DNA from 2 places in the Arthrobacter sp. 01N444 genome. Region 2 is predicted to be linked to the other one. Evidence: predicted binding sites of a transcription regulator. Region 2 holds the regulator's gene; the other holds the start of a gene.
What was found. Region 2 encodes LexA, which represses DNA repair genes until DNA is damaged. Its sites were predicted from a motif close to TCGAACANNTGTTCGA; they were not measured.

Region 1: a site for LexA is predicted at 1,233-1,248, ahead of ruvA (Holliday junction branch migration protein RuvA). Genes of this name have one in related genera too.

The regions. Positions count from the first base shown of each region.
Region 1 is NZ_JBFTRB010000012.1:15,400-18,805, reverse strand. Features, by position in the region: gene AC1DKN_RS14045 (YebC/PmpR family DNA-binding transcriptional regulator) at 1-567, shown strand, start outside; gene ruvC (crossover junction endodeoxyribonuclease RuvC) at 617-1,195, shown strand; gene ruvA (Holliday junction branch migration protein RuvA) at 1,321-1,965, shown strand; gene ruvB (Holliday junction branch migration DNA helicase RuvB) at 1,958-3,082, shown strand; gene yajC (preprotein translocase subunit YajC) at 3,297-3,406, shown strand, end outside.
Region 2 is NZ_JBFTRB010000018.1:52,867-56,272, forward strand. Features, by position in the region: gene AC1DKN_RS17345 (histidinol-phosphate transaminase) at 1-274, opposite strand, end outside; gene AC1DKN_RS17350 (LysM peptidoglycan-binding domain-containing protein) at 343-747, opposite strand; gene lexA (transcriptional repressor LexA) at 1,280-2,029, shown strand; gene AC1DKN_RS17360 (ATP-dependent DNA helicase) at 2,142-3,406, opposite strand, start outside.

The DNA.
Region 1 (3,406 bases), on a different contig from region 2:
GACAATATCGACCGCGCCATCAAGCGCGGCGCCGGGCTCACCGGCGAGGTCGTCGATTACACCGAAATCATGTACGAGTGCCGCGGCCCGCAGGGTTCCGCGCTGCTGATCGAGTGCCTCACGGACAACAAGAACCGTGCCGCCTCCGAGGTCCGGCTCGCCATCTCCCGCAACGGCGGCACGATCGCCGATCCCGGCTCCGTCAGCTACCTCTTCTCCCGCAAGGGCGTCGTCTCGCTGCCGAAGAACGGCCTGGCCGAGGACGACGTCCTGATGGCCGTGCTGGATGCCGGGGCCGAGGAAGTCAAGGACAACGGCGACAGCTTCGAGATCCACTCCGAGCCGACCGACCTCCAGGCCATCCGCGATGCCCTCACGGAAGCCGGCATTGAGTACGACACCGACGAGGCCGAGTTTGTGCCGTCCATGCAGGTGCCGCTGGACCTTGATGCCGCCAAGAAGTTCATGAAGCTGGTGGACGCCCTGGAAGAGCTCGACGACGTCCAGAACGTGTACAGCAACGCCGACCTCAGCGACGAAGTGCAGGCCGCACTGGAAGCCGAGTGACCCGCTCACCCAAACGTGACTTTTGGGGCCCGGTCTTGACGGCCCAACCGTGACGCTGCGCGTGTTGGGGGTCGACCCAGGCCTCACCCGTTGCGGGATCGGCGTTGTCGACGTCGAGCGGAACCGGCGGGCCACTTTGGTGGCCTTCGGCGTTGTGGGCACCTCACCCGAGGAGAGCCTGGACCAGCGGCTGCTGGTCATCGCCACGTCCATCGACGAGTGGCTGGACCGCTACGAACCCCAGGTCCTCGCCGTGGAGCGGGTCTTTTCCCAGCTCAACGTCAGCACGGTCATGGGGGTGGCGCAGGCCTCCGGTGTGGTCATTGCGGCCGCCGCGCGCCGTGGCATCCCGGTGGCTCTGCACACCCCGTCCGAGGTCAAGGCAGCCGTGACGGGAAGCGGGACCTCGAACAAGGATGCGGTCACCAAGCTGGTGACCAAGATCCTCCGGCTGGACGCGCCTCCGCGCCCTGCCGACGCCGCCGACGCCCTTGCGTTGGCCATCACCCACGCTTGGCGGGCCGGCAGCGGGGCCGCCGTAGCCACGACTGGGCCGGGCAGCCAGTCCCTCACTCCGGCGCAGCGGGCGTGGGCGGACGCGGAGGCAAAAGCGCGCCGTGCGCGCTGAATGTCCGGCTGTGACGCCGCGGGGCTTGGTAGGGTATTCGTAGATATGTTCGGATAGCCGGCGTGCCCGGCTGTACGTTCTTTCATCACCCAGTTGTAGACGCCAGTTAGACCAGGAGCCCGGCCTTGATCAGTTTTCTTCGTGGAACCGTTGCGCATGTTGGCCTGTCCTCCGCCGTGATCGACCTCAACGGCGCCGGCATGAGCGTCAACGCCACACCGCAGACCCTCAGCGGCCTCCGGGTGGGTGAGGAGGGAAAGCTATTCACGTCCCTGATCGTGCGGGAAGACTCGCTGACCCTGTTCGGCTTCGCCAGCGATGACGAACGCGAGGTGTTTGATGTGCTCCTCAGCGTCAGCGGAGTCGGTCCCCGCCTCGCACTGGCGGTGCTGACCGTCCACGAGCCCGAAGCCATCCGGGTGGCCGCCCACTCCGGCGACGGCAAGGCCTTCACGAAGGTCCCCGGCATCGGACCGAAGGTGGCCGGCCGGATCGTGCTCGAACTAGCCGGCAAGCTTGTGCCGCACGGCACCGCCGGCGCGCCTGTCGCGGCCGTGTCCGCCGAATCCGTCTGGAAGCCGCAGGTGGTGGCCGCGATGACCAGCCTGGGCTGGTCCGAAAAGGATGCCACGGCCAGCATCGACAAGTCCCTTGCCGATTCCCCGGACCTCGCGGCGAACGGCAATGTGGCGGAGATTCTCCGCGCGACGCTGCGCTGGCTGGGCCAGGACGGCGCCCGCGCCGGGAACCGGGTAGGCGCGCGTGGCTGAGCCGTCGATCGTCGCCGGGGGAGAGGAACCGGAGGAGCGGGTCATCGAAGCCGCCCTGCGGCCCAAGAACCTGCACGACTTCGTGGGCCAGCACCGGGTCCGCAAGCAGCTCTCCCTCGTGTTGGAGGCCTCGCGCATGCGTGGGCGCAGCGCGGACCACGTGCTGCTCTCGGGCCCTCCCGGCCTGGGCAAGACCACACTGTCCATGATCATCGCCGCCGAAATGAACGTTCCGCTGCGGATCAGCAGCGGCCCGGCCATCCAACACGCGGGCGACCTTGCGGCCATCCTGTCCTCACTCTCTGAGGGCGAGGTCCTGTTCCTGGATGAAATCCACCGCATGTCCCGGCCGGCCGAGGAAATGCTGTACATGGCGATGGAAGATTTCCGCGTCGATATCGTCGTCGGCAAGGGCGCCGGCGCCACGGCCATTCCGCTGGAGCTGCCGCCCTTCACGCTCGTCGGCGCCACCACGCGGGCCGGCCTCCTTCCCGGCCCGCTGCGGGACCGGTTCGGTTTCACCGGCCACCTCGAGTTTTACTCCGTCGAGGAGCTGGAACTGGTCCTGCGCCGCTCCGCCGGCCTGCTGGACCTGAAGGTCAACTCCGCCGGATTCAGCGAGATTGCCGGCCGGTCCCGAGGCACGCCGCGCATCGCCAACCGGCTCCTGCGCCGGGTCCGGGACTGGGCGCTCGTGCACGGCATCGAGCAAATCGACGCGCGGGCGGCCTCCGCGGCCCTGGACATGTATGAGGTGGACAAGCGGGGCCTGGACCGGCTGGACCGTGCCGTTCTCGAGGCCCTCATCACCAAGTTCGGCGGCGGCCCGGTAGGCCTGTCCACGCTCGCGATCGCCGTCGGCGAGGAAACGGAGACCGTGGAAACGGTCGCCGAGCCCTATCTGGTGCGCGAAGGACTCCTGGGCCGGACGCCGCGCGGCCGGATAGCCCTGGCGCCGGCATGGACGCACCTGGGCTTCGCCATTCCGGCCGGCGCCTTCGGCCAGGACCCGCTGGAACTGTTCCAGGCCGACGAGCCGGGCGAGAGCCCGATCGGCGGGTCCGCTGGGGATCTCGGCGAAGAAACCGATCCTCAGTGGATCCGAAACAGCCGCTAGCACCGTTCTTTCAGCTTTTCCCTTTAGACTGGTATGACGCTCGGCACGTCCGGGTTTTGTTTCCGTGGGCGGAGAGCAGGTAGCCGCCGGCGGTCTGGGGGACGGTCTCGCGGCCAGTTTGCTGCGCAGACCCCTGCCCGCGCCGTCAGGAGCAAACGGACGTTGCTGAAAAACAGCTATGCAAGTACAGAACGGAACTTTCCCCTTGGATCTAATGACAATTCTCCTGTTCGTGATGCTTGGCGTGTTCGTCTTCATGATGTTCCGCCGCAACAAGAAAACGCAGCAGCAGCAGGCGCAGCTCCAGTCGAAGTTCGGCCCGGG
Region 2 (3,406 bases):
CCCAGATGTTCTCCGCGTCCAGCCCATGGCCAAGGTATTCGGCGAGGGCTTCGCGCAATTCGGTGAATTCGCGGTCCGGATAGCGGTTCAGCCCGGCAGCGGCGGCGCTCACGGCTTCGGTAATCGCGGCGCGGACATCGGCCGGGACCCCATGGGTGTTCTCGTTGACGTTGAGCAGGATGGGGACGTCCAGCTGCGGCGCGCCATACGGACGCAGGCCACGCAGATTGGTTCGGAGGGGCAGTCGGTTGAGGCGCTCAAGCTGGTCAGTCACGTGACCAGTTTAAGTGGTAGCGGGACGGGCGCTGAAACTGTGACGCCCGCGACGGCACCCGGGGGTGGCTACTTGGACGGAACAAACAGTTGCTGGCCCGGCATCACACGCGCGGCGTCCAGATTGTTCAACTGCACGATATCGGCCACAACATCGCGGGGATCGCGCTCCGGGGCCACCGACCCGGCAATGGCCCAGAGGGACTCCCCCGGTTGGACTGTGACGGATACGGTCGGCGTCACCGAGAGCTGGTCTGCGGAATCTGCCGCTTTCGCGGGAGCGTTGAGGAATCCGCTGAAGGACAGGATGAACGCCGCCAGCAGAATCAGGGGGACGCCGAAAAAGACGAAGCGTCCGCGCCGGGTGAGCCGAAGCGGCGGCTGCTTGGTCCGGCCGCCGGAAACCGCGGCGGCGGCTCCTTGCTGCGCCCGCGACGGCGCGGAGCCGCGGCGCCTGGCGTTGAGCGGGTACACGTTGCCGTGACTGGAACCACTTTGGGCGAGGCCGCCTTGTCCGATGCTGCCGTGTCCGATGCTGCGGCGATCCGCTGCGCCACCCGGACCAACACCACGGTGGCGGGTCGTGACGCCCTGAATGTTAGTGCCGTCAAACGCGCTTGAAACTGACATGAACTGAGCCCTCCTGGACCATAAGTTGCCGCCCGGCGTACTCACGTACTCGCCGCCAACCGGCCGAACCTTCGAACATAGAACCGAACATTGCCTGCGAACCCAGATCGTCGGAATCGAACACATATTCGAATCTTGCTAGTTCTGTTTTAGCACTTACTAACGAACGATGTCGAGACTCGCTAGAACAAATGTTTGAAAAAGGTCTGCGGCTGGCCTATTTTTGAGGGACAGGACAACCACTTTCGAACTCCCACTTTCGAACTACCAGTGGGAATTCATTCGTAGTTGATCAGCAGGGTCTGACATTTCAGGCCGGAAGTTCCCGGTGACAGCAGCCACGGCAGCCGGGCGGAACGGAAAGGCGTTGGCGAACATGGCAGCACAAGCCACCGGCGGCAGGGCCACCCCACGGAGCCCGCAGCCCGCCCGGGCCCCCAAGAGCCTCACCGTCCGGCAAAAGAAAATCCTGGAGACCATCCAGCGGTCCGTCACGGACAAGGGCTACCCGCCGTCCATGCGCGAAATCGGAGACACCGTCGGTCTCGCCAGCCTGTCGAGCGTGACCCACCAGCTCTCCCAACTGGAAAAGCTTGGCTACCTGCGGCGTGATCCGAAGCGGCCCCGGGCCATGGAAGTGCTCATGCCGCTGACCCTGGACGAGGGGGCCACACCGATATCTGGTATCGAGAAGTCCAGCCCCTTGCGGGCCGTCGGCGGCCTGTCGGTAACCGAGCTCGCCAGCGCCACTGACACGGCAATGGTGCCGTTCGTCGGACGCATCGCCGCCGGCGGGCCGATCCTCGCGGACCAGGTGGTGGAGGACGTCATGCCGCTGCCCCGCCAACTCGTGGGCCATGGCGAACTCTTCATGCTCAAGGTGGCCGGCGACTCGATGATCGACGCCGCCATCTGCGACGGCGACTGGGTGGTTGTCCGCCGCCAGGGTGATGCCGTGAACGGCGATATCGTCGCCGCCCTGCTGGACGACGAAGCCACGGTCAAGACCTTCCGCCAGCGGGACGGCCACACGTGGCTGTTGCCGCAAAACACCCAGTACGAGCCCATCCTGGGCGACCACGCCGTCATCATGGGCAAGGTCGTATCGGTACTGCGCTCCCTCTAAACTGCGCTCGCTCTAAACTGCGCTCCCCTTAGCCATGCGGGGCATGCTGCCAGTTCGGAGCGGCCACCCCGCGGCGGATTTCCGGCGCAGGGTGACGGCCCCGGTTTGGGACTTAAGCTTTCGCGGAGTCTTTCGCCAGGCGCTTCAGGGCTGCCATGGCAATCGATGAATCGGTGGTGGGCCAGAACGGCGGCAGCGCGGCGCGCAGGAAGCCGCCGTAACGCTCCGTGGAGAGCCGCGAATCCAGCACTGCCACCACGCCCTTATCCGAGGTCGAGCGGATCAGCCGTCCGGCGCCCTGCGCGAGGCGGATGGCGGCGTGCGTGGCCGAGACGGCCATGAAGCCATTGCCGCCGGCCTGGGCCACGGCCCGCGAACGTGCCGTCATCAGCGGGTCGTCCGGCCGCGGGAAGGGAATCCGGTCGATGACCACCAGCCGGCAGGACACGCCAGGGACGTCGACGCCCTGCCAGAGGGACATGGTTCCGAACAAACACGTGTCAGGTTCGTCGGCAAACTGCCGCACGAGCGCCGTCATGGTCGACTCCCCCTGGCACAGGATGCTGAGGCCCACCCGGGGCCGCATGGCCTCGGCTGCTTCCTCTGCGGCGCGCCGCGAGGAGAACAGGCACAGGGCGCCTCCGCCGGAGGCGCGGATCAGCTTCTCGAGTTCGTCCAGGGCCTCGGGGGACGTTCCGCGGCCGGGTTTGGGCAGGTGCCGGGCTACGTAGAGGATGCCCTGCTTCGGGTAGTCGAACGGGGAGCCGACGTCGACGCCGGTCCAGCTCGGGGCGCCGTTGCCAACCAGGCCCAGGCCGCCGGCGGCGGGTTCGAAGGCAGCGCCAATGGCCAGTGTGGCCGAGGTCAGGATGACGGTGTGGTCCGCGAACAGGCCCTCGCGCAAGCGCCCTGCGACGCTCAGCGGGGCAACATTGATCAACGCCGGCGCGCTCTCGTCCGGCTGGGAGTAGCCCTGCGCCGGGTCGAAGCTGCTGTTGCGGGAGAACCACACGACTTCGCGGTTTTCGCGCGCGGCCAGGAGGCGTTCACAGAGCTCCAGGATGACCATGAGGCGCGAGCGGGCCAGCTGCCGTCCGCCGTCCGCCGACACGGAGCTGTCCCCCTTGGAATCGGAAAGGGCGGCGCGGCAGGCGTCGCGCAGCTGGTCGATGCAGTCCAGCTGCTCGCTGTTCAGGCCGTTGGGCATCAGCCCGCTGGGGACGCCATCGATGGCGAGCTCCAGGTGGGCGGCGGCATTGTTCAGCGCATCCACGGTGATGCCCGTGTGCTTCCGGGCCCCGGACGCGGCGGCGTGCACCATCGCCACGGAGAGCTGGCCCGAGACCGCGCCCGTGACGCGGTCCTGAAGTTCGTGTG